Rhodopseudomonas palustris HaA2: one gene and its partner. The protein of the gene in region 2 interacts with the protein of the main gene of each other region in a pairwise test. Links are inferred from orthologs where the notes say so. Each region holds a gene or a part of one and is shown on either strand. Other genes may lie near its edges. The genes, in order: secD and pheT.

The links.
Region 1: the proteins of pheT (region 2) and secD interact in binary tests that used the Escherichia coli proteins (3 or more experiments, as listed by UniProt). The link is inferred for Rhodopseudomonas palustris HaA2 from one-to-one orthologs.

What each region holds. Positions count from the first base shown.
Region 1 is NC_007778.1:3,109,181-3,124,400, reverse strand. The notes cover bases 6,618-9,528. They hold secD (protein translocase subunit SecD), read left to right. Parts: upstream 6,618-7,227; coding sequence 7,228-8,829; downstream 8,830-9,528. Other genes in these bases: secF (protein translocase subunit SecF), read left to right, coding at 8,855-9,528; yajC (preprotein translocase subunit YajC), read left to right, coding at 6,757-7,185. In the rest of the region: 5'/3'-nucleotidase SurE, read left to right, coding at 1-702; RPB_RS13790 (response regulator), read right to left, coding at 862-1,233; RPB_RS13785 (protein-L-isoaspartate(D-aspartate) O-methyltransferase), read left to right, coding at 1,452-2,105; RPB_RS13780 (M23 family metallopeptidase), read left to right, coding at 2,205-3,629; RPB_RS13775 (porin family protein), read right to left, coding at 3,715-5,451; RPB_RS13770 (ATP-binding protein), read right to left, coding at 5,560-6,567; more of secF, read left to right, coding at 9,529-9,958; RPB_RS13750 (Mth938-like domain-containing protein), read left to right, coding at 9,962-10,345; RPB_RS13745 (phytoene/squalene synthase family protein), read left to right, coding at 10,342-11,205; methylenetetrahydrofolate--tRNA-(uracil(54)-C(5))-methyltransferase (FADH(2)-oxidizing) TrmFO, read right to left, coding at 11,396-12,844; RPB_RS24175 (DUF1127 domain-containing protein), read right to left, coding at 12,988-13,140; RPB_RS13735 (DUF2189 domain-containing protein), read right to left, coding at 13,697-14,599; RPB_RS13730 (DUF3597 domain-containing protein), read left to right, coding at 15,057-15,220. UniProt on the Escherichia coli protein: Part of the Sec protein translocase complex. Interacts with the SecYEG preprotein conducting channel. SecDF uses the proton motive force (PMF) to complete protein translocation after the ATP-dependent function of SecA.
Region 2 is NC_007778.1:39,788-55,161, reverse strand. What follows is about bases 6,299-9,363. They hold pheT (phenylalanine--tRNA ligase subunit beta), read right to left. Parts: upstream 9,003-9,363; coding sequence 6,594-9,002; downstream 6,299-6,593. Other genes in these bases: RPB_RS00240 (endonuclease domain-containing protein), read right to left, coding at 9,144-9,363; RPB_RS00250 (flavin monoamine oxidase family protein), read left to right, coding at 6,299-6,411. Also shown: RPB_RS00270 (hypothetical protein), read left to right, coding at 1-151; mepA (penicillin-insensitive murein endopeptidase), read right to left, coding at 171-1,127; RPB_RS00260 (putative bifunctional diguanylate cyclase/phosphodiesterase), read left to right, coding at 1,500-3,728; RPB_RS00255 (YiiX/YebB-like N1pC/P60 family cysteine hydrolase), read right to left, coding at 3,732-4,655; more of RPB_RS00250, read left to right, coding at 4,981-6,298; more of RPB_RS00240, read right to left, coding at 9,364-9,635; pheS (phenylalanine--tRNA ligase subunit alpha), read right to left, coding at 9,896-10,978; rplT (50S ribosomal protein L20), read right to left, coding at 11,159-11,518; rpmI (50S ribosomal protein L35), read right to left, coding at 11,606-11,806; RPB_RS00220 (hypothetical protein), read left to right, coding at 12,206-12,637; RPB_RS00215 (transglycosylase domain-containing protein), read right to left, coding at 12,768-14,975; RPB_RS00210 (hypothetical protein), read left to right, coding at 15,170-15,374.

The DNA of each region.
Region 1 (15,220 bases), 3.1 Mb from region 2 along the record:
GCCCGCGCGCTGTCCGACGACGTCTGGGTGGTGGCGCCGGAACTCGACCAGTCGGGCGTGTCGCATTCGCTGTCGCTGAATGATCCGCTGCGGCTGCGCGAAGTCGGCCCGCGGCATTTCGCGGTGCGCGGCACGCCGACCGATTGCGTGATCATGGGCGCGCGGCACATTCTCGCCGACAAGGCGCCTGATCTGGTGCTGTCCGGCGTCAACCGCGGCCGCAACGTCGCCGAGGACGTGGTCTATTCCGGCACCATCGCCGGCGCGCTGGAGGGCACCATTCTGGGCCTGCCGTCGTTCGCGCTGTCGCAGGAATTCACGCTCGAGACCCGCAACGCGCCGCTGTGGGACACCGCCAAGGCGCATGGTCCGGAGATCCTGCGCAAGGCGATCAAGGCCGGCGTGCCGAAGAACACCGTGATCAACATCAACTTCCCGGCCTGCGCGCCGGACGAGGTCGCGGGCGTGCAGGTGACGCGGCAGGGCAAGCGCAACCAGGGCTTCCTGCGCGTCGACGAGCGCCACGACGGCCGCGGCAATCCGTATTTCTGGATCGGCTTCGAGCGCGTCGCCGTGGTCGACATGCCGGCCGAAGGCACCGATCTCGCCGCGCTGGCGGCGAAGTACATCTCGGTCACGCCGCTGCGGCTCGACCGCACCGACGAGGCGTTCTCCGCCACGCTGGCGAAGACGCTGGGGTGATCTGGACGTCATCGGATGTCTGCCGTCATCCTGAGGCGCGAGCGTAGCGAGCCTCGAAGGATGACAGCGACGCGGACGGTGTCTGCGGCCCATCCTTCGAGGCTCGCCGCGATGCGGCGAGCACCTCAGGATGACGACGAATGCGCTGATGCGCGAGAACTACGCCGTGCCGCGCAGGGTGGTGTCGAGGGCCTGCTTGAGCGATTCGATCTGGAACGGCTTCTGCAGCGCCGGGCGGTCGCGATAGTCTTCCGGCACGCCCTGGGTGCCGTAGCCGGTGGCGAAGATGAAGGGGCGGTTGCGCGCCTTCAGCACGTCGGCAACCGGCGAGATCACCTTGCCGTTGACGTTGACGTCGAGAATCGCGACGTCGAAATCGGTCGTGCCGGCGAGCTTGACGGCTTCGTTGATCTCGCCGGTTTCGGCGGCGACGCTGAAGCCGAGCTCCTCCAGCATGTCGACGACCATCATCCTGATCATCGCCTCGTCTTCAACCAGGAAGACGGTGCGGGCCGGCTTGTCGATCGTCATTGGGTATCCCCTTGGAGCCGCCCGCAATCTGGGCTGGCGTCGCGATTGTAAACTCGCAAAAACCACAGGGCAAAGCAATCGCAACCTGCCGCTGCGACATCGCGATCAAGCACAGGCTTGCCAGAAATCGCTCGGCCATCCAACAATTTGATCGAATCGGGGAATTCGGCGATGGAACCCGGGCCGCTGCGCTCCCGTGCCGGCCCGAGCGAGGGGCAATGATCAGTTCCGTGGCGCCGCCGCCGGAAAAGATGCTGTTTCAATTGAGCCTGCGCCGCCGCGGGATTAGCGATCGCGGCGTGCTGCAGGCGATGGAATCGGTGCCGCGCGACCGTTTCGTCGACGCGGTGCATCGTGACAGTGCCTGGCGCGACACCGCGCTGCCGATCGCCTGCGGCCAGACCATCAGCCAGCCCTTCGTCGTCGCCTATATGACCGAACAGCTTCATCTCCAGCCCGGCCACCGCGTGCTCGAGATCGGCACCGGCTCCGGTTACCACGCCGCGGTGCTGTCGCGGCTGGTGCGCGACGTCGTCAGCGTCGAGCGCTTCAAGACGCTCGCCGACCGCGCCCGCGCCCGGCTGAAGGAATTGAACTACGCCAATGTCGAGGTGGTGCTCGGCGACGGCTTCGCGCTGCCGGAGGGGCAGGGTACCTTCGACCGCATCCTGGTGACCGCGGCGATGGCCGAACTGCCGCAGCCGTTGCTCGATCTGCTCGACCCCGACGGCATCCTGATCGCACCGATCGGGCCGGGAAACGGGCGGCAGACGCTGATCCGGGTGCAGCGCAAGGACGACGGCTTCCTGCGCAAGCCGCTGGTCGACGTGCGCTTCGTGCCGGCGCTGCCGGGCATCGCCCGCGAGCTCTGAGCGTCGTCCGTCAAGGCCCGTCGCGGCGCAGGGTTAAACGCTTGTTTACTGCCGACGTGTTTACTCAATTTACCTTGAGTTGCGTATGAGTGAGTAACCATGTCCCGCGTAGTCGAGTTGCTTTACTCGCGCCGGGCCCCGCAAATGGCGGTGCTGGCGTTCGTTTCGGTCGGATTCAGCGCGTGCAGCGCGGACATGCAGACCCGTTTTCAGCAGGCCCCGTTCGGGCCGGTCGAAACCACCGGGTCGGTGCAGCGGCAGGCGCCGCCGCAGCAGCGCTATGCCGAGCCGCGTGAGCTGCCGCAATATGCGCGGCCGCAATATCAGCCCGCCCAGCCGCAATACCAGTCGCAGGCCTTGCCGCCGATCTCGGCGCCACCGTCCTATCCGGTCGCGGGTGGCGGCAGTGGCGTGTCGGGCGGCGGACGTGGCGTCGGCTCCTACGAGCCGCCGGCGCGCGCCCCGATGGAAACCACCGGCACCGTGGCGCCGCGTTCGGTCGCTGCGGCGCGGCCGGCTCCCGCGCCGGGCCCGGCGCCTGTTCCGGCCAGCGGCACCACCATCATCGTCGGCACCAGCGATACGCTGGAAGGCCTGGCGCGTCGCTACAACGTCTCGACCGCCGATATTCTGCACGCCAATGGCTACAAGGGGCCCCGCCGCCTGCAGCCCGGCCAGTCGCTGGTGATCCCGAGCCGCGTCGCCACGCTGCAGGCGCCTGCCGCCGCGCCGCCGGCGACCCGTCCGGTCGCGGCTGCTGCGCCGGTGGCCGCCGCCGCGCCGCCGCGGGTGCACTATGTCAACAACGGCGACACGCTGATGAACATCGCGCGCCGCAACAACATCTCGCTGAGCGAGCTGGCGCGCTACAATCGCCTCGACACCACTACCCGGCTGAAGCCCGGCATGAAGATCAACGTGCCGGGCAGCCGCGCCACCGCAGCGGCGACGCAAGCCGCCGCGCCGGCCCAGGTCGCCGCCGCGCCGGCTGCGGCGCCGGTCGCCGCACCGCCGGTGCGGATGGCGGCCGCGGTGCCGGCCGATCCGGTGCAGAAGGCGCGTCTGGTTTCGCCGACCGAAACACCGGCCGCAGCCGCGCCCGCCGAAGCCGCGCCGGTCAAGGCGGCCGAGGCTACCGGCGCGCTGCCGAGCTTCCGCTGGCCGGTGCGCGGCCGGGTCATCACCGCCTATGGCGCCAAGACCAACGGCAAGTCGAACGACGGCATCAACCTCGCGGTGCCGGAAGGCACCCCGATCAAGGCGGCCGAGGACGGCGTCGTGGCGTATTCCGGCAACGAGCTGAAGGGCTACGGCAACCTCGTGCTGGTGCGCCATTCCAACGGCTACGTCACCGCCTACGCCCATGCCAGCGAACTGATGGTCAAGCGCGGCGAGACCATCAAGCGCGGCCAGACCATCGCGAAATCCGGACAGTCGGGTGAAGTCGGCTCACCGCAGCTGCACTTCGAGATCCGCAAGGGATCGTCCCCGGTCGATCCGCTCAAGTTCCTCAACGGCGCCTGAGCAGCGCCGTCGAGGGAAGCGTGCCTGACAAGCGAAATGCCCGACCAAAGGTCGGGCATTTTTTTGGCGAAGTGCGGCGCCGCGCCTAGCGGACGTCGAACTTGTAGGACGCCTGCACGAAGGTGCCGTAGCGCTCGACGCGGATCGGCAGCAATTGCGTCGCGACGGGACTGCCGAACCCGGCGGTCTCCACGTCGGTCGCCCACATCGCCCAATAGCGGCCGCCGACACCGACGTTGAACGTCGGAGTCACGTCGTAGCTGAGGATCGCTTCGAGCTGAACGCCGCGTCCCGTTCCCCAGGCCGGGGAATTCTTGTCCGGGACGTCGGTCCGATTGTGGTGGACGTCGAGCGCGGAGATGTGCGCGTAGGGCAGATAGGCCGCGTCGACCGTGAGCTTGGCGCCGGGCGCAATGGTCAGGCTGCCATTGGCTCCGAGCCGCAGCGAGTGCCAATCCTCATGCTGGGTGATCGCGATCTGGCTGGTCGGATCGGGGACGCTGCACGGCGAGGGCAGGCCGACCAGCGCGATCTGCGCGCAGCCGAACGCATCCTTGCGATCACGATAGAAATTGTAGCCGGCGAACACGCCGAGCTTGCCGGTGGCATCGCCGAGCAGATCGATGCCGGCGTCCAGCGTCGCGTAAGCAATCGTGCCGGTCACCTTGCCATGATAGGTGTTCGAATAGGCTGCAGCGAAGTTCGGGTCGGTCGGAAACCAGTCCTCGTCGTTCATCTTGCCCGCGACCAGCCCGCCGCCGCCGGCGAAGCCCTTCAGGAACAGCTTCCGCGGGCTGTCGATCCGCCAGAACACTTCGCCCGAATGACCTTCGCTTTCATAGGTCAGGCGCGAGACCAGATGGTCCTGCTGGGCGTTGACGGTGTTGAGCGTGAGATCGTTCTGATAGCGGCCGCGGCTGTACCAATAGCGGGCGCCGACATCGAACTGCCAAGCCGCCCATGGGCTCGTGGCCGGCGCTTTCACGGGCAGGAGCGGGGTTTGTTCGGCGATGCCGGCGCCGCGTCCGAAGTAATAGTTCAGTCCGAGCTTGACCAGATGCATATCCTGCCGGGCCTGCGTCGCTGCGCCGACGGTGTTGATCAGGCTGGAGGGATCGTTCGGGATCTGAAGAAATCCGCCATCGGGGCTGTCGATCCCGCGACGACCGAACGCCGCATAGTCGTACTCGGCCTTGACGGTCCAGCCGGACGACAACCCGTATTCGAGGCCCGCCCCCACGGTCCAGCCCCAGCGCGTCGCGTCGAGCTTCGCCGCCGGCTGGTTCAGATAGTCGACCGCATTGGTGGTCATGGTCAGGTCGCCCGCCAGAACCGCGGCGCCGCCCTTGAGGTAGGCCAGCGAGCGCCCCTGCGGTCCGAACACGCGACCGATCCGCCCGGTGACGGTGCCGAGCGCGTGCTCGCGGACGCGGCAATTCGCCGACACGAACTGGCCGGAGTAAGCAAGGCAGGTGTCGGTGCCGTCGGCGTCGAGAGCGGATGCGTCCAGTTCGATGCCGAGCACCCAAGGCGAGCCCGGCACTTGCCAATTGTAGCCCGCCTGCAGGCCGGCGAGCGCCTTCGGCACGCGGATGGTATCGCCATAGATCGACGGTCCGTAAGGGTTGTCGACCTTCACCGTTCCAAATCCGGCGCCCAGATGCGCGCCGACATAGAATCCTGTCCAGGTCCAGACGGCGCCTGCGAGCGGAGCTGCAGGCCGCGCGAGATCCGCGGCCTGTGACGTGCCGGACGGCGTGAGAAGCGCGGCTGAAAGATAGAAGACGGATATGCGCACGGCGTTTGCCCCCAAAGTCGCCATCGACATCTGGTCGAGACGACGGCCGCGAGCGACGATCGCCTCGACGAATCGAGGTCGCAGTTTAGGGTCGGCCGGCTTCGCTTGCGAAGCGGAAACTCGCTGCGGCGATTACTTGCCGCCGAGCCGCACCTTCATCCGACCGGCGAGGTCCTGCACGAATTGCCAGGCGACGCGGCCGGAGCGCGAGCCGCGCGTCGTCGACCATTCCAGCGCCTCGCGCTCGAGCTGCTCGTCATCGACCCGAATGCCGTAATGGTCGCAATAGCCGCGCACCATCGTCAGGAATTCGTCCTGGCTGCATTTATGGAAGCCGAGCCACAGCCCGAAGCGATCCGACAGAGATACCTTCTCCTCGACGGCTTCGCCGGGATTGATCGCGGTCGAGCGCTCGTTCTCGACCATCTCGCGCGCCAGCAGATGCCGCCGGTTGGAGGTGGCGTAGAGAATCACATTGTCCGGCCGGCCTTCGATGCCGCCCTCGAGCACCGCCTTCAGCGATTTGTACGAAGCGTCGTTGCCGTCGAACGACAGGTCGTCGCAGAACACGATGAAGCGATCATCCGACTCCCGCAGCAGCGTCATCAGCGCCGGCAGGCTTTCGATGTCCTCGCGGTGGATCTCGATCAGCTTCAGCGTGCCGGCGACGTCGGGCCGCGCGTTGACATGAGCGTGAGCGGCCTTGACCAGCGACGATTTGCCCATGCCGCGCGCGCCCCACAACAAGGCGTTGTTGGCGGGCAGGCCGGTCGCGAACCGTTCGGTATTGTCGATCAGGGTGTCGCGCATCCGGTCGATGCCCTGCAGCAGGTCGAGTTCGACCCGGCTGACCTTGGGAACCGGCGCCAGTCGCCCCTCGGGGTGCCAGATGAAAGCCTCGGCGGAGGCCAGCGTCGCGGCGGCCGGCTGCGCCGAAGTCCCCGCCAAATGCGCCGAAATGCCCTCCAGTGCGCGCGCGATGCGCTCCAGCGTCGATGAATCCGCGGCTGCCGCGGCCGGCCTGGGCGCGGTGCCGCGGCGCTTGGCGGCGGGCTTCTTGGCGGCGGGGCGGGACGGGCGGGCGGATTTGGGGCGGGACGTCTTGGATTGGGTTGTCTTGGATTTGGTTGTCTTGGCCATGCTTGCACTTCCTGTTGCGGCAGCCATATCGGGCTGTGGCAGGCCGGGCAAGCGGCGGAAACGGAGGGCGAATGAGAGGGTTGGCAGCGTTGCAATTGGGACCGCGGCCGCTATAGTCCGCGCGAATTTGCGCCCCCCGGACGTCGCCCTCGCGCCGCGCCGGCTCGCTTCTTTTCACGGGGAATCCGGATGTTTGTTACTCCTGCATTTGCTCAGGCCGCGGCCGCCGGCGGCGACGCCAACAGCATGCTGATGTCGCTGCTGCCGTTCGCGCTGATCTTCGTCATCATGTATTTCCTGATCCTGCGGCCGCAGCAGCGCAAGGTGAAGGAGCACGCCGAACTGGTGAAGAACATCCGCCGCGGCGACACCATCATCACCTCGGGCGGCCTGGTCGGCAAGGTGACCAAGGTGGTCGACGACGACCAGATCGAGTTCGAACTCGCCGACGGTGTCCGCGCGCGCCAGATGCGCCAGATGATCACCGGCGTCCGCACCAAGGGCGAGCCGGTCAAGGACGTTCCCGAGAAGGGCAAGGGCAAGTCCAAGGACAAGGACGCCGACGACAAGGCCGAATCGGCCAAGGACTCGACCAAGGACGACACCGCGTCGAGCTGACGCGGTCGCGGCGCCTTCTCAGGTTTCTGACGGGACAACTCGATGCTGTATTTCACACGGTGGAAGGCGCTGGCGGTCATTGTGACGGCGCTGGCGGTGTGCCTTTGCGCCGTTCCCAACTTCTTCCCCGACCACACCGTGAAGACCTGGCCGAAATGGGCGCAGCGCCATCTGGTGCTGGGCCTCGACCTGCAGGGCGGCTCGCACATCCTGCTCGAGGTCGACGCCAATTCGGTGAGGAAGGACAAGCTCGATTCGGTGCGCGACGATGCGCGCCGGGTGCTGCGCGAAGCCCGGATCGCCTATACGGGTCTGGCGACGAAGGGCGACCAGGTCGAGGTTCGGATCAGCAAGGAGAACGAGGTCCCGACCGCGCTCACCAAGCTGCGTGAGCTGTCGCAGCCGCTCGGTGGCTTGCTCGGCAGCAACGGCCAGCGCAGCCTCGACGTCACCGATGCCGGTGGCGGCTTGATCCGGCTGACCGTGCCGCAGGCGGCGATCGCCGAACGGGTGCGCCAGTCGGTCGACCAGTCGATCCAGATCGTCGAGCGCCGCGTCAACGAACTCGGCACCGTCGAGCCGCTGATCCAGCGTCAGGGCGCCGATCGGATTCTCGTCCAGGTGCCCGGTCTGCAGGATCCGACCCGATTGAAGGAACTGCTCGGCAAGACAGCCAAGCTCGACTTCCGCATGGTGGATTCCTCGGTGTCGCCCGAACAGGCGCAAGCGGGCCGCGCGCCGTCGGATTCCGATGTGCTGATGAGTTCGTCGTCGCCGAAGCAGCCTTACGTCATCAAGAAGCAGGTGCTGGTGTCCGGCGCCGATCTCACCGACGCGCAGCCGGGCTTCGACCAGCGCACCAGCGAGCCGATCGTCAGCTTCCGCTTCAACACCAACGGCGCCCGCAAATTCGCCCGCGCCACCACCGAGAATGTCGGCCAACCGTTCGCGATCGTGCTCGACAACGAGGTGATCTCCGCGCCCGTGATCCGTGAGCCGATCACCGGCGGCTCCGGCCAGATTTCCGGCAGCTTCACCGTGCAGGGCGCCAACGATCTCGCGATCCTGCTGCGCGCCGGCGCGCTGCCGGCGCCGCTGACGATCATCGAGGAACGCACCGTCGGCCCCGGCCTCGGCCAGGATTCGATCGAGAAGGGCGAACTCGCGGCCTATGTCGGCTCGATCCTCGTCATCATCTTCATGCTGCTGACCTACCGGCTGTTCGGCGTGTTCGCCAACATCGCGGTGGCCGTCAACGTGGCGATGATCTTCGGCGTGCTGTCGCTGCTCAACGCCACGCTGACGCTGCCCGGCATCGCCGGCGTGGTGCTCACCGTCGGCATCGCGGTGGACTCCAACGTGCTGATCTACGAGCGCATCCGCGAGGAGCTGCGCGCCGGCCGCAATGCGATCTCGGCGATCGATGCCGGCTTCAAGCGGGCGCTGTCGACGATTCTCGATTCCAACATCACCACCTTCATCGCCGCCGCGGTGCTGTTCTACATCGGCACCGGGCCGGTGCGCGGCTTCGCGGTGACGCTCGGCATCGGCATTATCACCACCGTGTTCACCGCCTTCACCGTGACCCGGCTGATCGTTGCCACCTGGGTGCGGTGGAAGCGGCCGCAGACCGTGCCGATCTGACGCCCATCATCCGAAAGAGCTGCAAGTGACATCGACACAGTGGATTTTGATCGGGCTGGGCGCGTTGGTCGTGGCGCTGACGATCGTCAGCATCATGGGCTGGCTGCCGTCGCTGCGGATCGTGCCCGACGACACGCATTTCGACTTCACCCAATTCCGGCGGATCAGTTTTCCGATCTCGGCGCTGCTGTCGATCGCCGCGATCACGCTGTTCTTCACCCACGGGCTGAACTTCGGCATCGACTTCAAGGGCGGCACGCTGCTCGAGGTCAGGGCTCATTCCGGCGCGGCCGATATCCCCGGGATGCGCGACACGCTGAGCAAACTCGGGCTCGGTGAAGTCCAGCTCCAGCAATTCGGCGGTCCGTCCGAGGTGCTGATCCGCGTTGCCGAACAGCCCGGCGGCGACGCCGCGCAGCAGGAGGCGGTGCAGAAGGTGCGCGGCGCGCTCGGCAATTCGGTCGACTATCGCCGCGTCGAAGTGGTCGGCCCGCGCGTCTCGAGCGAACTCCTGGCCTACGGCATGCTCGGCCTGATGCTCGCGATCCTGGGCATTCTGGTCTATCTCTGGTTCCGGTTCGAATGGCAGTTCGCGCTCGGCGCGATGATCGCCAACGTCCACGACATCGTGCTGACGATCGGCTTCATGTCGATCAGCCAGGTCGATTTCGACCTCACCAGCATCGCGGCGCTGCTGACGATTCTCGGCTATTCGCTCAACGACACCGTGGTGATCTACGACCGCATCCGCGAGATGCTGCGGCGCTACAAGAAGATGCCGATGCCGCAGCTTCTGAACGAGTCGATCAACTCGACGCTGTCGCGCTCGATCATCACCCACGTCACCGTGACGCTGGCGCTGTTCGCGCTGCTGCTGTTCGGCGGCAACGCGATCCACTCCTTCACGGCGGTGATGATGTTCGGCGTGGTGCTGGTCGGCACCTACACCTCGATCTTCATCGCGGCGCCGATCCTGATCTATCTCGGCGTCGGCACGCATCGGCTCGACGATCCGTCGGAAAAAACCGAACGGTCGGAAAAGGCCGCGGCGCTGGCGACACCCGAGGGGGCCGCGATTCCCCAGACGGCCGAGAAGCCGAAGAAGCCTGTGAAGTCGGGGAAGCGCTGAGCTTTGGCGGACCGCCCGGAGATCCCGCATTTTCCGCGCACGGCCTCGGTCGAGGCCTATGGCAAGGGCGGGTTCTATTTCGGCGACATGTCGCATGTCGGCTCGCTGCTGTTCCTGCCCGACGCGGTGTGGGGCTGGGACGTCACCGAGCCGGCCCAGATCGACCGCTATAGCCTGCAGCGGGTGTTCGACAACGCCAACGCGATCGAGACGCTGATCGTCGGCACCGGCACCGACGTCTGGATCGCGCCGCGTCCGCTCCGCGAGCAACTGCGCGCCGTGGGCATCGTTCTGGATACGATGCAGACCGGGCCGGCGGTGCGGACCTACAACATCATGATCGGCGAGCGCCGCCGCGTCGCCGCGGCGCTGATCGCGGTGCCATGAGCGGCAACGCCGGCGACGACGCCGCCGCGGCATTCTGCGCCGAACTGGTGCGCAGCCACGATTTCGACCGCTACGCCGCGACGCTGTTCGTCGAGCCGCCGCGCCGGCGCGCGCTGCTGGCGCTGTACGCCTTCAACGTCGAGGTGGTGCGCGTCCGCGACCAGGTCAGCCAGCCGCTGCCGGGCGAAATCCGGCTGCAATGGTGGACCGACACGCTGGCCGGCACCGCGCATGGCGGCATCGAAGGCAATCCGGTCGCGGCCGAATTGTTGCGCGCGACCGGGCAGCACGGGCTGCCGGTCGCGGCTCTGGCGCAACTGATCGAAACGCATCTGTTCGACCTCTACAACGACCCGATGCCGACGCTGACCGTGCTGGAAGCCTATGCGGCCGATACCGACGGCGCGCTGTTCGCGCTGGCGGCGCGGATCCTCGATCAGGGCTCGGAGGCGGTCGACCATCTCGCCCGCCATGCCGGGGTGGCGCAGGGATTCGCGCGCGCGATCGCGCGGCTGCCGATCGATGCAGCGCGACGGCAGTGCTTCGTCCCGCTCGAGCTTTTGGCGGCGCACGGCAGCAGCGAGGCCGAGGTCTATGCCGGCCGCGCCACACCGGCGCTACGGCTGACGCTCGACGCGCTGATCGCCGAGGCGCAGCGCCATTGCGACGCCGCGCTGCGGCTGCTCGCCGAAGTGCCGCCACCGGCGCGCCGCGCGTTCCTGCCGCTGGCGCTGGCGCAGCGCGATCTCGACCGGCTGGCGCAGCCCGGCACCGACCTGTTCGCGCCGCACGAGCGCTCCCGTCTGGCGACGCTGTGGACCCTGTGGAAGGCGTCGCGGACGCGGGCGTTTCGGCAATAACGACACGCACGGACTCGTCATCCTGAGGCGCTCGCCGTCTTCGGCGAGCCTCGAAGGATGCGGCGACAGGCACCTGCGGCTCATCCTTCGAGGCGGCCGCTGCGCGGCGGCGCCTCAGGATGACGGAGTAGTTGTGGCGGGCGCACAACAGCTGACGCCGCAACAAATGTCGGATGCATCGGCAGAGGCGCTACGCCGCCGCCGGTAGCTTCAGGCTTGCAGCGATCCACGCATCCAGATCCGCCAGCGCGCGGGCGCTGAGCGCCTGTTTCTTGGCGACCGACTTTTCCGGGCCGCGCAGCTTCTTGCCGTCGGGGCCGTGGGTCGGCGCCTGCGCCAGCGGCGGGAACAGGCCGAAATTGATGTTCATCGGCTGAAACGAGCGCGGGCCGGCGTCGATGGTCTCGATATGGCCGCCGGTGATGTGGCCGAGCAGGGCGCCGAGCGCGGTGGTCGGCGGCGGCGTCGTCATGGATCGGCCGAGCGCGTCGGCGGCGGCGCTGAGCCCGGCGACGAGACCGATGCCGGCTGATTCGACATAGCCTTCGCAGCCGGTCATCTGGCCGGCGAACCGCAGCCGCGGCGCGGCGCGCAGCCGCAGGCCGGCATCGAGCAGCTTCGGCGAGTTCAGAAACGTGTTGCGATGCAGCCCGCCGAGCCTTGCAAATTCAGCATTTTCCAGCCCCGGGATGGTGCGGAAGACGCGTTGCTGCGCGGCGTAGTTCAGCTTGGTCTGGAAGCCGACCATGTTGAACAGCGTGCCGAGCTTGTTGTCCTGGCGGAGCTGGACGATGGCGTAGGCCTTGACCGTCGGGTTGTGCGGATTGGTGAGCCCGACCGGCTTCATCGGCCCGTGGCGCAGCGTCTCGCGGCCGCGCTCGGCCATCACCTCGATCGGCAGGCAGCCGTCGAAATACGGCGTGTCCTTCTCCCAGTCCTTGAAATCGACCTTGTCGCCGGCGATCAGCGCGTCGACGAAAGCGTCGTACTGCTCGCGATTCATCGGGCAGTTGAGATAGTCGGCGCCGCTGCCGCCGGGGCCGGCCTTGTCGTAGCGCGACTGGAACCAGGCGATCGACATGTCGATCGAGTCGCGATGCACGATCGGGGCGATGGCGTCGAAGAACGCCAGCGCGGATTCATCGGTCAGCGCGCGGACCGCCTCGGCCAGCGCCGCCGAGGTCAGCGGGCCGGTGGCGACGATGACGTTGCCCCAGTCCTCCGGCGGCAGGCCGGCGATTTCCTCGCGGCGGATCTCGATCAGCGGATGCTCGGCCAGCGCCTTCGTGACGGCGGCGGAGAAGCCGTCGCGATCGACCGCCAGCGCGCCGCCGGCCGGGACCTGATTGGCGTCGGCCGCGCGCATCACCAGCGAGCCGAGCCGGCGCATCTCGGCGTGCAGCAGCCCGACCGCGTTGTTGGCGGCGTCATCGGAGCGGAAGGAATTGGAGCAGACCAGCTCGGCGAGGCCGTCGGTCTTGTGCGCCTCTGTCGAGCGATGCGGCCGCATCTCGTGCAGCACGACGCGCACGCCGGCGCGCGCCAATTGCCAGGTGGCTTCGGAGCCGGCGAGGCCGCCGCCGATGACGTGAACAGGCTGGTTGGACGCGGGTTGGGGAGGGGGCGCGGCAATGATCATGCGCAACAGCTAGCGCGTTTCCGCCCCGGGTCAAATCCGTTTCGGCGGTCGCGGCCAGGTCAGGGCGGCCGATCAGCATGGCCCGGATACGACAACGCCCGCAGCGATGCGGGCGTTATCCGAGAACAGGTCGGGTCGGACGGTCAGCCATTGAAGTGACCGGACGCCACGCGCGGGATGTCCGAGCGGTCGAGTCCGATATCGGCCAGTTCGCGATCACTGAGCTGCGAGAGTTCAGCGAGATTGCGCTGATAATCCCGGAACGCCCGGAGGGCGCGGATGAGCGAAAGCAACATGGTAGTCTCCTTAGTTCACGGTTCAGTTCTTCGTCGGCCGAACCGTTGAAAGGAATATAGGGCAGAGTCGGCGCAACCAGCAGCGTAAATGCTGCACCGCAGCTAGGCGATATGGACATACCTTTGGGAAGGAATGATTAACCCTTCCGCGCCGAGCTGCGTGGAGCGCGCATGGGACGCGCCCACCATCGTCAGCGGCTCACCCGCGCACTAAGGTCTAATCCCAGGAAATATACTGCATATCAGCGGGCTGACGGCACGTCGCGCGCCTGATTTTTTAATGGGATGATGAAATCCAATTCCGGACGACGAGTTAATCGGCCACAGCAATTGCGACTTATTCTATGCGTTAAACGCATGATGAACGGGTGTTCAGGGCGATGATGGTTTGATCTATCGCAATGCACAACACCGAATTGCCGCGGTGTCGGGGTGCAGCCGGTGTCCGAGCCATCCGGCCGTCCGGTTGTGTTGTGATCAAATCGGCACCGGCCGCACCGACAGCAGGCGCGCAGGATGACGATTCGCGTGGGCGTCATCCTGCCGGCGCTGGCTTCTAGCCCGCCTTGCGCTTCCACTGCAGCAGCGTCGCGGGGAAGTCGGCCGCGGAACGCTTGATCGGGTTCGGCGGGGGAATCTGCGGCGGATGCGGATTGGGCTCGATCACCTTGCGGTAGAGATGCCAGGTGGCGTGGCCGAGCAGCGGGATGACCACCGCGAGGCCGAGGAAGGCCGGCAGCGAGCCCAGCACCAGCAGCGCGGCCACGATCAGGCCCCAGGCGGCGATTTCCAGCGGATTGCGCGCGGCGACGCGCAACGACGCCGTCACCGCTGCGCCGACCCCGGCCTGACGGTCGAGCATCATCGGAAACGCCACCACGCTGACGCACAGCGCCGCGACCGCGAACATGAAGCCGACACCGCAGCCGATCGCGATCAGGCTCCAGCCTTCCGGCGTGGTCAGCACACGGGTGACGAAATCCGGGATCGCCGCCGCCGGCGCATGGCCGAAGGTGGCGACATAGATGCCCTGCGCGGTCGCGATCCACACCCCGAACACGGCGAACAGGATCGCGCCGAGCCCTAGCATCGCCCCGATCGACGGCGAACGCAGCACGTCGACGGCGTGCCACGCCGAGGCATCCTCGCCGGCCTTGCGTCGGCGGCTCAGTTCGTACAGCCCGAGGGCTGCGAACGGCCCGATCAGCGCGAAGCCGGCGGCGAGCGGAAACAGCAGCGGCAGCACCGAATAGCCGAGCACAAGCCGCGCCAGCACCAGGCCGAGCACCGGATAGATCACGCACAGCATCACGGCGTGGCTGGGCACCGCCTTGAAGTCGTCCCAGCCGCGCCGCAGCGCGTCGTGCAGGTCGGCAAGAGCGATACGATGAACCGACGGCTCGGCCGCCGCGCCGATCGGGCGGGCGTCACTGGCTTCGGCAGGATAGATCGTGGCCATGCTCGTTTCTCCCGTGTGGGCACATGTGACGGCACGTGCTGTGGACCGGATCCTTCGCCGGATGAGGCGGGCCGGGCTTGGTTCGGTGCGGACACGAGCAGGAGCACTTCAATCAGACGCGAGAGCAACGAGCGAACTGGTCCTGTGACCTGGGCTTTGCCGCGACCTGTGACGATAGCCTAACGCCGATCGCACCCGCTGGTTGCTCACGCTTCGGTGAGAGCGGATTTGTCGCGGCGCCGCGCGGCGCAGTTAGTTGCGGCGCCGATTAGTTCCACCAGGGTCGGGCTGTTTGCGTGCAGATGCGAACAAATAATTAGTTCATTCGCGCTGCACCATCCCCGGCTTCACGGCGTTGACATATTTGGCAAGCTCGCCGCGACGCGGTAGCTTCGCCTGCCGGGCGCGGCGCAAATCGTCGTGGCCAGGCCAAGAGTCCCTTACCCTGGAGAGACGAATGAGCATTTTCGGCAAGATCATGGGCGCGATTTTCGGCAGCAGCGCGGACGCCGCGCCGGGCGGCAGCGCAGGTACGAGCACGGCCGCTCCGGGAACCGCGCCGGCGCCGGGGAGTTCGGGTGCAACCGTCGATGTCGCCCCGATCCTCGACCAGGCCGTGAA
Region 2 (15,374 bases):
CGGTGGCGACCTGACATTCTCGGTCAACGGCAAGGACTATTTCGAGATGAACATCGTCAATTCGACGCGGATCAACGGCCGTTTCTGGACCGACATGACGCCGCCGGCACGCTCACCCGACGCCACCGCGGTGTTCGTGCGCAAGCCATGATCGTCGGCGGCCTCGCCTGCTAGTCGATCTTCTTGTCGGGCGCGTTCAGCACGGCGCGGCATTCCGCCGGCAGTTCGGCGAGGGTGAGCTGGCGCTTCGGCTTCGGCGGCACTTTCGGCGGCTTGGGATGCAGCACCGCGTCGGAGAACCAGTAGGCGAGGTCGGCGGGCGCGCAGCCCTCGCCTTGCGGAGTTTCGGGTTGCGCCTCGCAGCCGGCGAGACCGGGCGGGCATTTGATGCGGATGTGGAAGTGGTAATCATGGCCGTACATCGGCCGCACCTTGTTGAGCCAGCCGCGGTCGCCCTTGGCCTCGCGGCACAGCGCCTTCTTGATCGCGGCGTTGGCGAAGATGCGCTCGACTTGAGGCTCCTGCGCGGCGGCGCGGATCACTTTCCAATGCGTCGGCGTCCAGGCCGCGGGATCGATGTCGAGCCGGTCGCGGCGCACCATCATCACCGCCGACATCTCCTCGCGCTCGTTGCGCGACAGCTGCCGGTTCGGCATCGGCGTCAGCCAGATGTCGGCGTCGAGCCCGACCTGATGGCTGGCGTGGCCGGTCAGCATCGGCCCGCCGCGCGGCTGCGACATGTCGCCGACCAGAATGCCCGGCCAGCCGGCGTCGCTGTGCGCCTTCCGCGACAGCCGCGCCACCAGATCGACCATCGCCGGATAGGCGTAGAACCGATTGCGCGACAGCCGCATCACCTGCCAGGTCTTGCCGGTGATCGGCAGCGCCTCGGCGCCGGCAAGGCAGCCGCGGGCGTAGAACCCGATCGGCCGCGGCGGCAGCGCGGCGGGCAGATACCGGCGGCCGAACAGTTCGCGCGCGGCGAGTTCGGGATCGTTGGGGTTGGCGAGCGGCGGCAGCGGCTTCGGATCGACCGTGCCCTTGTCCTGCGCCCACGCAGACGGCACCGAGGCGCCGAGCAGCGCGGCGGCCAACAGCCATCTGGCGGGAATCGATCGGCGACGCATCGCCGCCTTATAGCCGACCCAGGAGGCTGGCGAAATCGGGGGGCTGGCGATCGGGCGGGATCGCGAGCCATCCCGCGGCCGAAGGTCTCGATGTTAATGCCAAACTAACCCTCCGGGTGGTTGGCGCGAATTCAAGCTGACGATCCGTCTCCGCACAAGTCTTGTGCAGATCGCGCACAAAACTGCGATCGGATGGCAGAATAGGGTTCCCCGTCTTGTCGCGAGGCACCGGGCGACCGTCTGTGTCTGCCTCATCAACGGGCATTTTCGCCGTGATCGCGCCCGTCGATGCAAATGCCGCTGAAACCGTTACATAATTTTTTCAGATACATCCTGCACAACCGGTTCGCAAAGTGCGTATGGGGCGTGGGAATGCCGCAAATCCGGCTGAAGACAAGCAAGACATCGAAAAGATGCACGGTCGCGCGTAAGCCAAAGCCAAGCCGCTCCGCGACGAAAGGCCCCAAGCCATTGCCGCGTCCGAAGCGGCCGTCGCGCGCCGCGGCGGTCGCCGATCGCGAGCGCGCCGTCGCGGTCGCGCTGGACGAGGCCCGCAAGTCGCACGAGCGGCTGCGCGAGGCGATCGACATCCTGCCGCAGGGCATCGTGTTTCTCGACTCCGAGGGCCGCTACATCCTCTGGAACAAGCGCTACGCCGAGATCTACAAGGCCAGCGCCGATCTGTTCAAACCCGGCGCGCGGATCGAGGACACGATGCGTGTCGGCGTCGCGCGCGGCGACTATCCGGAGGCGGTCGGCCACGAGGAGGAATGGATCGCCGAGCGGATGCGGCGGCTGTTCGACCCGGGGCACAGCCACGAGCAGGTGCTCGCCGACGGTCGCTGCATCCGGATCGAGGAACGCACCACCTCCGACGGCGGCGTGATCGGCCTGCGCGTCGACATCACCGAGCTGAAGCAGCGCGAGGCGTCGTTCCGGCTGATGTTCGAGGGCAATCCGGTGCCGATGATCGTGTGCTCGCTGAAGGACGAGCGCATCGTCGCGGTCAACGACGCCGCGGTGCTGCATTACGGCTATTCGCCCGCCGAATTCGCCGGGTTGACGATCCGTCGCCTGCAGGCGTTCGGGACCGAGTTGCCATGGTCCGGCGAGCAGACCAACGAGGAGCGCGCGGCGCGGACCTGGACGCACGTCAAGGCCGACGGCTCGCTGATCGATCTGGCGGTCTATGCGCGCCAGCTCACCTACAATGGCGAGCCGGCCGTGCTGCTGGCGCTGATGGACATCACCGAACGCAAGCGCGCCGAGATGCGGCTCGCCTTCATGGCGCATCACGACGGCCTGACCAAGCTGCCGAACCGCAGCCTGCTGCGCAAGCGGCTCGACGAATTGCTGGCCAAGACCCGGCGCACCGGCGACAAGATCGCGGTGCTGTTCATCGGCGTCGATCATTTCAAGGCGGTGAACGACACGCTCGGCCACGCCATCGGCGACAAGCTGCTGCGCGGCATCGCGCGGCGGCTGCGTTCGACGCTGCGCGAGGAGGATCCGCTGGCGCGGCTCAACTCCGACGAATTCGCGGTGATCCAGACCGGGATCAAACGACCCGAAGACGTCACGCTGCTGGCCAAGCGGCTGCTGAATGCGATCGCCGAACCGTATCTGCTCGAGGGCCATTCGGTGGTCGCCGGCGCCAGCATCGGCATCGCGGTCGCGCCGCTCGACGGCGACGATTCCGAGAAGCTCTTGATGAACGCCGGCATGGCGCTGTCGCGTGCCAAGACGGATTCGCGTGGCAGCTTCAGCTTCTTCGAGCCGGACATGGACGCCCGCGCGCAGTCCCGCCGCAAGATCGAGACCGAGCTGCGCGCGGCGTTGCGTCACGAGGTGCTGCGGCCGTACTACCAGCCGCTGATCGCTCTGAGCGGCGGCGGCGTCACCGGCTGCGAGGCGCTGGTGCGCTGGCCGCATCCGGAGCGCGGCATGGTCTCGCCTGGCGAATTCATCCCGGTCGCCGAGGATACCGGCCTGATCAACGCGATCGGCGCGCAGGTGCTGCGCGCGGCCTGCCGGGACGCCGCGCGCTGGCCCGGCGACATCAGCGTCGCGGTCAATCTGTCGCCGCTGCAGTTCCGCGTCGGCAATCTGATGGCGACGGTGATGGATGCGCTGAAGCAATCCGGCCTGCCGCCGCGCCGGCTCGAACTCGAAATCACCGAGACGCTGCTGCTGGAGAAGAGCAGCCAGGTGATCGCGACGCTGCACGCGCTGCGCGCGCTCGGCGTCCGGATCTCGATGGACGATTTCGGCACCGGCTATTCGTCGCTCAGCTATCTGCGCAGCTTTCCGTTCGACAAGATCAAGATCGACCAGTCGTTCGTCCGCGGCGTCAGCGACAATCGCGAAGCCCAGGCGATCGTCCGCGCCATCATCAGCCTCGGCATGGGGCTCGGCGTCACCATCACCGCCGAAGGCGTCGAGACCGAAGCCGAACTGAACTGGCTGCGCGCGGAGGGCTGCCACGAGGCGCAGGGCTTCCTGTTCAGCCCGGCGCGGCCGAACGACGAGCTCAGGGACCTGCTCGATCGGCAGGGCACGGCCGGCGGTGCGTTCCCGGTCAGCGCGTCGCGCGTCGCGTAGCGGCTAGTTCGCGGGTTCCCGGGCCGGCGTCGGAGCGGGCGCTTGGTGATGGAGGGCGGTATCCATCACTTGCGCATCGCAAGCCGCCGCTTCCGCGTCAGCCGGCGCAGGAACGAGCGGCGGCGCCGGGTCCAGTCCGTCCTGAAAGGTACTGAACGGGCCCGCTACCTCCGCGAGCGGCTTCTGCTTGTCGGCCCAGTGCAGCGCGGTGTAGTCGAAGCCGTTGACGATGGTCGGCTTCACCACTTCGAAATACGGCGAGATGTCGAAGTCGCGCGGCATGTACAGCGACGAATCGCGGATGTGCAGGATCTCGCGGCGCGCGGCGCGGCTGCCGGCCTTGGTGATCTTGGGCAGGATCGGGTAGCGCACCGCATCGAACGCCTGCGCGATCAGCGCCGAGCAGATGATCTTGGTCGGATCGCCGGAGCCGAGCGCGATCATCCGTCGGCGCCAGCGCTGCGGCACCGGCATCGGTACCAAATAGCGCATCAGGTCGATGATGTTCTTGGTGTCGTAGCCGAAGCCGATCCGGTTGATGGCGTAGCGGCACACGGTGTGGCGGTCCTCGTGCGACAGGCCGACCGGGCGGCAGATCCGCGTGTGATAGTTCAGATGCCGCGACAGCGGCGACGACGAGACGCCCTCGCCGATATTGGCCTCGATCAGCACATGCGGCTCGCCGTCGGGCTCGGCCGCCCCGTCGATCGGGCCGACATACAGGGCCGCATGCGACCAGGTCGATTGGGTCAGATATTTGATGATGCCGGAGATCCGCGCATTGCCTTCGACCAGCAGCACGTCGCCGGGCTGCATGATGGTGCGCAGATGGTCGGGATCGCTCGGCGTGAACGGCTCGTAGCCCGGCTCTTCCTTCTGCAGATAGCCGGCGATGACCTTGCCGATGGCATCGAACACAATGCCCATCCGTTCACTCCCGCGACGTCGTCACGCTCTGTTGGCCGGCTCATCATTGTGGAGAGCCGTTGCAATTTAGTTCATCGGTTCCGCCGCCCGTATACCGATCGTTGCCCATGGCCGTTGCCGCGGTGCAGCGATTCCGGCAAGTTGCGAGGCGAACATGGGCATTGTGCGGCGTCGCGACGCAACCGGGCGCAGCCCGGAAACCGGGCGGAGTCGAAGGTTTTCAGCGCCGTTTGGGGTTAGACTGACGATCGCGCCCCGGCGCAGGACAAGGCCGGGTTGTGCCGCTTCGCAGCGGCCCGGCACAGACATTTTCGGAAACCATGACATGACAATTTCCCGACGCCGCTTTCTCGGAGCCACCGCCGGCCTGGCCGTCGCGCCGATGTTCGGGGGCCGCGCATCGGCGGCGCTGCCGCGCGAGGTCGATGTCGTCGTGGTCGGCGCCGGCGCTGCCGGCATCGCGGCGGCCCGGCGGATCGCCGCGAGCGGCCGCAAGGTGATCGTGGTCGAGGCTGCGGCGCAAATCGGCGGCCGCTGCCAGACCGACACCACCAGCTTCGACGCACCGTTCGATCGCGGCGCGCGGTTCCTGCACAATCCGGACAGCAATCCGCTGGTGCGGCTGGCGCGCAGCGAAGGCTTCGAGATCGCGCCGGCGGCGCCCGGGCAGAAAGTCCGGATCGGCCGCCGCAACGCGCGGGCGCGCGAGACCGAGGACCTGCTCGCCACCATGGTGCGGGCCAGCCGGGCGCTCGGCGACGCCGCCCGCGGCCGGGCCGACGTGTCCTGCGCCGCGGCGCTGCCGAACGATCTCGGCGACTGGACGGCGACGGTCGAATTCGTGCTCGGCCCAGTCGCCACCGGCAAGGACCTGAAAGACCTCTCGGCGATCGACGGCTTTCGCGCGCAGGATCGCAACGCCATCATCGGCGTGCGGCAGGGATTGGGCGGGCTCCTGGCCCGGCTTGCAGCGGCGCTGCCGGTGACACTGTCGACGCCGGTGACGCGGATCGTCTGGAGTGGCCGCGACATCGGCGTGGAGACCGCATCGGGCAAGATCGCGGCGCGCGCGATCATTCTCACCGCCTCGACCAATGTGCTGAGTTCGGGCGCGATCGCGTTTTCGCCGGAGTTGCCGAAGCGCCAGCTCGATGCCGCCGGCAAGCTCGGGCTCGGCAGCTACGATCGGATCGCGCTGTCTTTCAAGGGCAACCCGCTCGGCCTGTCGCGCGACGAGATGATGATCGAGCGAAGTGACAGCGCCCGCACCGCGGTGCTGAGTGCCAATGTCAACGGCTCGTCGCTGTGCACGGTCGATGTCGCCGGCGCCTTCGGCCGCGATCTGTCGGCGCAGGGCGAAGCGGCGATGCAGGCGTTCGCGGTCGAATGGTTGAGCAAGCTATTCGGCAGCGACATCGCCGCAGCGATCGACCGCAAGGCGGCGACGCGCTGGAACGCGGCGCCTTATGTGCAGGGCGCGATGTCGGCGGCGGCGCCCGGCGGCGCGGCGTCGCGCAAGGTGCTGGCCGAGCCGCTCGGCAATCTGTTCATCGCCGGCGAAGCCACCAGCGATCTGATGTGGGGCACCGTGCTGGGCGCATGGGAGAGCGGCGAGACCGCCGCCGACGCCGCGCTGAAGCGGATCGGCCCGGCAAAGCCCGCCGCCGCCGCGGAGAAGCCGCAGCGCAAGCCGAAGCCGCGTCGCCGCAATCAGGAAGCCACCGGCTCCGCCGATCGCTGGCCGGGCAGCCGTTGATTACAAGCACGACGTCATCCTGAGGTGCCCGTTTGTCCGCGCGCAGCGCGGGCGAACGGGCCTCGAAGGATGGCCGCAGGCACCCGTTGCGCATCCTTCGAGGCGCGCAAGAGCGCGCACCTCAGGAAGACGGCCGTGCGTGAGGCATAAGACGGAGCAGAATTAGTCTCGGTGCGACGAATTCAGCCGCGCAGCACGCCGCCGGTCTTCTTCGTCACCTCGGCGACGATCTTCGCGCCGACTGCGTCGATTTCCTGGTCGGTCATGGTCTTGTCGCGCGGCTGCAGCGTCACCGCGATCGCGATCGACTTCTTGTCGGTATCGATGCCCTTGCCCTCGTACACGTCGAACACGCCGACCGAGGTGATGAGCTTCTTGTCGATGCCCTGCGCGGCACGGACCAGGTCGGCAGCCGCGACCTTGCGGTCGACGATGAAGGCGAAGTCGCGCGACACCGGCTGGAACGCCGACAATTCCAGCGCCGGCTTGGCGCGGGTCGGGCGCTGCTTGGCGTCGGGGATCTTGTCGAGGAGCACCTCGAACGCCACCAGCGGTCCGTCGGCGTGCAACTGCTCGAGCACGCGCGGATGCAGCTCGCCGAAATAGCCCAGCACATTCTGCGGCCCGATCTGGATCGCGCCGGAGCGGCCGGGATGCAGCCAGGCGGGCAATTTATTCGTCGCGATCTGCAGCCCCGCCATCGGCGCGCCGGCCGCCGCCAGCACAGCGAAGGCATCGGCCTTGGCGTCGAGCGCGCTCGCTTGCGCCGAGCCCGACCAGTGCCGGCCGAGACCCTGCGCGGAGGCGACGCCGCGGCGCACGCCGCTCGCCGCGATGAATTGATCCTGCGGCCGGTCGCCCTTGAAGATCTGCCCGACCTCGAACAGCGCCAGATCCGGGATGCCGCGATCGGCGTTGGCCTGCGCGGCGGCGATCAGCCCAGGCAGCAGGCTCGGCCGCATGTCGGAGAGATCCGCGGCGATCGGATTGGCCAGCGCCAATTCGGGCTGGCCGCCGCCGAAGGCTTCGGCGCTTGGTTTGGAAATGAACGACCAAGTCACCGCCTCGGTCAGGCCGCGCGCGGCCAGCGCGCGCTTGGCGCGACGGGTGCGGGTCTGGATCTGGGTCAGCACCGGCTTGCGCGGTGCGTCGCCGCGCTCGAACGGCGTCATCGGCACCTTGTCGACGCCGACGATGCGGACGATTTCCTCGACGATGTCGGCCTTGCCGTGGACGTCGCTGCGCCACGACGGCACCGCGACCTTCACCACCGCGCCCGAGCCCGCCACCATGAAGCCGAGATGCGTGAGAATCCGGCGCACTTCCACGAACGGCACTTCGATGCCGGCGAGCCGCTTCACTTCGCTGAGCGGGAAATCGATGATGCGGTCGTCGCCGAACGCCTTGCCGACCACGACGGCCTCCGACGGCGTGCCGCCGCAGAATTGCATCACCAGATGCGTCGCGAGGTCGAGCCCCGGCACCATGAAGGCCGGATCGACGCCGCGTTCGAAGCGATAGCGAGCGTCGGTGTTGATGCCGAGCCGGCGGCCGGACTGCGCGATATTGATCTCGTTCCACAGCGCGGATTCGATCAGCACGTCGGTGGTGTCGTCGGAGCAGCCGGAGGCTTCGCCGCCCATGATGCCGGCGAGCGATTCGACGCCGTGGGCGTCGGCGATGACGCAGACGTTGGGGTCGAGCGTGTAGCTGCGGCCGTCGAGCGCCAGCAGCGTCTCGCCGTCCTTGGCGCGGCGCACGACGAGATCGCCCGAGACCTTGGCGGCGTCGAACACGTGCAGCGGGCGCGAGCGGTCGAAGGTCAGGAAGTTGGTGATGTCGACCAGCGCGTTGATCGGGCGCAGCCCGATCGCGGTGAGCCGCTGCTGCAGCCAGTCCGGCGACGGGCCGTTCTTGACGCCGCGCACCAGCCGCAGCGCGAAGCCGGGGCAGAGCTTGTCGTCTTCGACGCTGACCTTCACCGGGCAGGGGAAGTCGCCCTTGATCGGCTTGATCGACGGGTTCTTGAACTTGCCCATGCCGGCGGCGGCGAGATCGCGGGCGATGCCGGAAATGCCGGCGCAGTCCTGCCGGTTCGGCGTCAGATTGATGTCGAGCACCGGATCGCCGAGCCCGGCCCATTCTGCAAAGCCCTGGCCGATCGGCGCATCCGCCGGCAGCTCGATGATGCCGTCGTGGTCCTCGGAGAGCTCAAGCTCGGCGGCCGAGCACAGCATGCCGCGGCTCTCGACGCCGCGGATGTTGCCGATGCCCAGCGTGATGGCCTTGGCCGGAATGAAGGTGCCGGGCGGCGCGAACACGGTGACGAGGCCGGCGCGCGCATTCGGGGCGCCGCACACCACCTGCACGGGCGCGCCCGCGCCGGTGTCGACGCTGCAGACCTGCAGCTTGTCGGCGTTGGGATGCTTCTCGGCGGTCAGCACCAAGGCGATGGTGAACGGCGCCAGCGCCTTGGCCTTGTCTTCGATGCCCTCGACCTCGAGCCCGATCATGGTGAGCTTGTCGGCGAGCGCGTCGAGCTGCTCGTCGGTGTCGAGATGGTCTTTCAGCCAGGAGAGGGTGAGTTTCATCGGGTGTGACTTCCGTCTGGCGCTGTGCGTGTGTCGTGCTGAAATGAAGGACTGCGACCCGCATCGCCCTCACCCCAACCCTCTCCCGCAAGCGGGAGAGGGGGCGCGTCGTGCCGGATGGAGGGGGCGCGTGTCATGCTGTTAGTCCGCATCGTCCGTTGAATGACGCTGCTTTGAAGTTGTTTGGTCAGGTCGCTGCTTGGCCTCGCGCGCGGCGCGCTCCCTCTCCCGCTTGCGGGAGAGGGTTGGGGTGAGGGCCCTTGCCGCTAGCTCGGTCGCGATGCTCTGCAACACCCCGTCACGATTACTCATCACGTCGGCATTGCTAAAGCGAATCACCCGAAAGCCGCGCGCCTCGATCGCCGCCGTGCGGGCCGCGTCAGCGCGCTCGGCAGCGTCCGCAAAATGCTGACCGCCGTCGATCTCGACCACCAGCTTCACCGAATGGCAGGCAAAGTCGGCGATGAACGGCCCGATCGGCACCTGGCGCTTGAACGAAAACCCACCGAGGCGCTTGTCGCGCAGCTCGCCCCACATCAGCCGCTCGGCGTCGGTCGACTTCTTCCGCAACTCGCGCGCATGGCGGCGCAGGCTGGGCGACACTTTCCAGGTCGGCTGCTTCGAATCGTCCATCGCAAGCTCCGTCCCCGTGTCGCCCTCACCCCGACCCTCTCCCGCAAGCGGGAGAGGGAGCGCGTCGTGCGGTGTTGCAGGGCTTTGAATCATCTCAACTACAAATCTTTCTCAACTGACAGCGCCTGCGTTCAGGCGATCAATCCCGACAGCCGCGGCCTGCCCCCTCTCCCGCTTGCGGGAGAGGGCTGGGGTGAGGGCGACGCTTGTCGCAGCCTCCACGTCCAGCACAACACAGACAGCGCCTGCGAGTACCAAGCTCACGAACTCAATCCGCCCGCCAGCGTCGGGATATCCAGCGGCTTGAAGCCGTAATGATTCAGCCAGCGCGAATCGGCTTCGAACAATTGCCGCAGATCGCTCATGCCGTATTTCAGCATCGCGATGCGGTCGATGCCCATGCCCCAGGCGAAGCCCTGATAGACGTCGGGATCGAGGCCGCAGGCGGTGAGCACGTTGGGGTGCACCATGCCGCAGCCGAGAATCTCCAGCCAGTCCTCGCCCTCGCCGAAGCGGATCTCGTCCTTGCCGCGGCGGCACTGGATGTCGACTTCCAGCGACGGCTCGGTGAACGGGAAGAACGACGGCCGGAACCGCATATTGACGTTGTCGACCTCGAAGAACGCCTTGCAGAATTCGTGCAGGATCCACTTCAGATGACCGAGGTGGCTGCCCTTGTCGATGACGAGACCCTCGACCTGATGGAACATCGGCGTGTGGGTCTGGTCAGAGTCGCTGCGATAGGTGCGGCCCGGACAGATCACGCGGATCGGCGGCTTCTGGCTCAGCATGGTGCGGACCTGCACCGGCGAGGTGTGGGTGCGCAGCAGCAGGCGCGAGCCGTCGTCCTTCGGGTTGAAGTAGAAGGTGTCGTGCATCTCGCGGGCCGGATGGCCCTCGGGGAAGTTCAGCTTGGTGAAGTTGTAGTCGTCGGTCTCGATGTCCGGACCTTCGGCGATGGCGAAACCCATGTCGGCGAAGATCGCGGTGAGTTCGTCCCAGACCTGGCTGAGCGGATGAATCCGGCCGGCTTCGGCGAGCGGTTCACGCAGCGGCAGGGTGACGTCGATGGTCTCGGCGGCGAGCTTGGCGTCGAGCGCGGCGGCCTTCAGCACGTCGCGCCGCGCGGCCAGCGCCTGCGTCACCGCATCCTTGGCGAGATTGATCGCCGCGCCCTCGGTCTTGCGCTGCTCGGGGTCCATCTTGCCGAGCGTGGCGAGCAGCGCCGAGACGGAGCCCTTCTTGCCGAGCGCGGCGACGCGCACCGCTTCCAGCGCGGCCTCGTCGGAGGCCGCGGCGATGTCGGAGAGGATTTGAGATTGCAGAGTCGAAAGGTCGGTCATGGCGATCCTTCTCGGATGCAGAACCGGCCTCTCGTCCGTCATGCCCGGGCTTGTCCCGGGCATCCACGCCTTGCGGCGTGGCCAACAGAAAAGACGTGGATGGCCGGGACGAGCCCGGCCATGACGAATTCACTGCGTGCACAGACAGGCGCGACCGGGGACGCCTGTTGTGAGACGACCTCAGGCCGCGAGCGCGGCCTTGGCCTTCTCGGCGATCGCCTGGAACGCTGCCGGTTCGGTGATGGCGAGGTCCGACAGCACCTTGCGGTCGACGACGATGCCGGACTTCGACAGGCCGTTGATGAACACGCTGTAGGTCATGCCGAACGGGCGCACCGCGGCGTTGATGCGCTGGATCCACAGCGCGCGGAACGTCCGCTTCTTGCGCTTGCGGTCGCGGAAGGCGTATTGGCCGGCCTTGTCGACCGCGGCCTTGGCGGCGCGGATGGTGTTCTTGCGGCGGCCGCGGAAACCCTTGGCGGCCTTGTAGACTTTCTTATGCTTGGCGTGAGCCGTCACACCGCGTTTGACGCGAGCCATGACTGATCTCCTTCATCTGAAATTGGTTTGCTTGGCCGCGCGGACGCGGCCCGATGAGGCTGCCGCGCAGAGGCGCGGCGTGAACGGTCAGGCGTTCGGCAAGAAATACTTCTTGATGTTGTCGCCGTCGGTCTTGAAGATCACGCGGGTGCCGCGAAGCTGACGGATCTGCTTCTTGGTGCGCTTGATCATGCCGTGGCGCTTGCCGCGCTGGGCGGACATCACCTTGCCGGTGGCGGTGACTTTGAAGCGCTTTTTGGCGCCCGATTTGGTCTTCAGCTTGGGCATTTGGCTCTCCTATGCCACGCGCAAAACGCGCCGGTGAGGCGCTGCGCAGGCTCAAAATGCTCGTTAGAGCGTTGAAGTTGCTCGATTTATTCTCTCGCGAGAAAAACCGGCAGGCTCATCGCCACGGCAGCCCTTGATCAGCCGGGCGACGAAGGTTGCGCTTATGGCAGAGCGCGGCCGGATTGGCAACGCATAACGCCGGCGATCGCGTGCCGGCGCGCTCGGCTCGGCGGCGGAAATTGCGGCGCGCAGCCGAACCTTTCGGCGCATCGCCACGTCGCATCATCCGTAGACAGTTTGCGTCGACACCTCTTATCGGCAGGCGCAGGATCGCAGCATCCGCGCCGCGGCCGGCAAGGTCGGTACCGGCCGGTCGTAGGTTCAGCTTCGGAGATGATCATGACGTCCTCAGCCTGCTCTCATTCCGGACCGCCCAACCGCGGCATTGCTCGGACCGGCCTGTTGGCCGCCGCAGCCGTCCTGGCTCTGGCACTCGTGGCCGTGTCCGGCGACGCCGAGGCGGCGAAGCGGCGCGCTTCCGTCGGGCATTTCGACGGCACCTGGAACGTGGTGTTCGCCACCCGGGCCGGCAATTGCAGCCCGACCTACAGCGCGCCGTTCGCCGTGCAGGGCCGCCGCGTCGCCTCGGCCGGCGGCGGCAAGGTCACGGGCGGCATCACCGGGGGCGGCAATGTCGCGGTCCGGCTGTCGGTCGGCGCTTCGGTCGCCAATGGCCGCGGCCGTCTGTCGGGCAATTCGGGCACCGGGATCTGGAGCGGCCTGATCCAGGGCGACCGCTGCCGCGGCGTCTGGCAGGCGACGCGGGGCTGAGGCCCGAACGCGGTCGCCGCGAGCATCAACCCTCCCCCTCCAGGGGAGGGTAAAGAGAGCGCCGCCGCAATCCTCGACATCAGGGTGAGGGTGGGGGCGATGCGAGCACGGCCCTCATTGCGGGCGAACGCTATCGCCCGAACAGCCGGTCCATCAGCCAGCCGTCGAGGCCGCTGTCGGCTTCGGGGCGGACATTGGCGCGGGCGGGCTGCGGGCGAGCGGCGCCGGAAGCCGCAGGGATGTTGACGATCTGGGTTTCGCCGCGCGGGCCGGCCTGCGCGATGGTGCCGCCGGCGGAGGGGCTGCCTGCGACCAGCGGGCCGCCGCTCCAGCCGCCGCCGGGTAGCGGCTGCGGCGCGGTGCCTTTCAGCGCCTCGCGCATGAAGCGGGTCCAGACGTCGACCGGCAGGCCGCCGCCGGTCGCCTTCCGGGTCGGCGAATTGTCGTCATTGCCGAGCCAGACGCCGGTGACCAGCGTCCCGGTGTAGCCGATGAACCAGGCGTCGCGGAAATCCTGGCTGGTGCCGGTCTTGCCGGCGGCGGTCCAGCCCGGAACGTCGGCCTTCTTCGCGGTGCCGGACTGCAGCGTCTCCCGCATCATGGTGTTCATCATCGCCACCGCACGGGCATCGACGACGCGGTTCGGCGGATCGTTCGGCCGGGCATACAGCAGCTTGTTGCCGCTCGCGGTGCGGATCCGGTCGACGACATGCGGCGACGCCGCCAGCCCGCCATTGGCGAAAGGCGCATAGGCGCCGACCAGCTCCAGCACCGACACTTCCGAGGTGCCGAGCGCGATCGAGGCGTTGGCCTCGAGCTTGGAGGCGATGCCGAGCCGGTGCGCGGTGCGCACCACGTTCTTCGGCCCGACCTCGAGCCCGAGCCGCACCGCCACGGTGTTGAGCGACATCGACAGCGCCTGGGTCAGCGTCACCGAGCCGAAGTACTCATGGGTGTAATTCTCCGGCCGCCAGCCCTTGACGTCGAGCGGCGCGTCCTGCCGGATCGTCTCCGGCGTCAGCCCGGCCTCGATCGCCGTGAGATACACGAACGGCTTGAATGCCGAGCCCGGCTGCCGCTTGGCGGTGACGGCGCGGTTGAACTGGCTCTCGGCGTAGTTGCGGCCGCCGATCATCGCCCGCACCGCGCCGTCCGGCGTCATCGCCACCAGCGCGCCTTGCGAGACCTTGAACTTGACGCTCTTGGCGGCGAGTTCGTCGATGATCGCGGCTTCGGCTTCCGCCTGCAGCTTCGGATCGATCGAGGTCTCCACCACGATCGACTGATCGATCTGTCCGACCAGGTCGTCGAGCACCTCGCCGATCCAGTCGGCGACGTAGTTGATGGTGCCGGCGCCGGTCGGCTTGACGGTGTAGACCGGGTTGGCGATCGCGGTGCGGGCCTGCTTGTCGGTGATGAAATCGGCGTCGGCCATTGCGGCGAGCACCAGCTGGGCGCGCTTCTCGGCGCCCTCCGGATTGCGGTTCGGCGCCAGCCGCGACGGCGATTTGACCAGGCCGGCGAGCATCGCCGCCTCGACCAGGGTGACGTCCTTGGCCGACTTGCCGAAATATTTCTGCGACGCCGCCTCGATGCCGTAGGCGCCGGAGCCGAAATACACCCGGTTGAGATACAGTTCGAGAATCTCCGCCTTGGAATGCTTGCGCTCCAGCCACAGCGCCAGTTCGACCTCCTGCAGCTTGCGCATCAGGGTGCGGTCCTGGGTCAGGAACAGGTTCTTGGCGAGCTGCTGGGTGAGCGTCGAGCCGCCCTGCGACACGCCGCGATGCAGCACATTGGCGATCGCGGCGCGGCCGATGCCGATCGGATCGACGCCGAAATGCTGATAGAAGCGCCGGTCCTCGATGGCGATGAAAGCCTTCGGCAGATAAGGCGGCAATTCCTTCAGCGCCACATTGGTGCCGGCCATCTCGCCGCGCACCGCGAGCTGACTGCCATCGGCGGCGACGATGGTAATGGTCGGCGGTCGCTTCGGAATTTCCAGCGACTGGATCGGCGGCAGATGCGCGCCGACCCAGACCATCAGCCCGACCACCGCCAGCACCGCCCAGATGCCGGCGACGGCGGTCCAGTACACGGTGCGGGTGACGAGGCGGCGCAGTCCGCCTTTGCTGCGGGATTTTCCGCGCGGCTTGCGCGACCCGCCGCCGCCCGAGGATCTGGCGGGTTGCGCTTTGGCAGCTCTGGGCTTTTTCGGCCGGTCGTCGTCGGCCACGCTGATCCGGTCCTGCGGGTTGAGGCGCAGGCCGGACAGCGAGTCGGCCAAGCCGAATTTCGGCTCCCGCCGTTCGCCGGCTTTCTTCTTGCCCACCGCCATTCGCAACGCCCACGCCGACCGATGCGGGACCGTAACGGAGTGGGTTTAAGGCCCGGTAAAGCGATGGTTAAGGTCGGGTTCCAAGGTTCCGGCGAAGTCGTCGACAGTTCGACGGGCCCGCTTGAGGCATCTCAAGCGTCGTTTCCTGCGGCCTGCGATAGATCGCCGCCAGCGAGCCACGACGAGAGCGACTGATGAGCCGGGTACTGAAGACCGCCGAGGAGATCGAAATCCTGCTGCTGCAAGACGTCCGCCAGCAGCGCCATTGCGACAAGGTCGAGGCGATCCGGATCTGCCCGTGTCCGCCCGACGACGACAGCAACGGCGCCAATTGGAAAGTGGCCTCGGTCGACCCCGGCCAGGCCAGCCGCGAATTCGCCGGCGCCGCGGTGATGATCG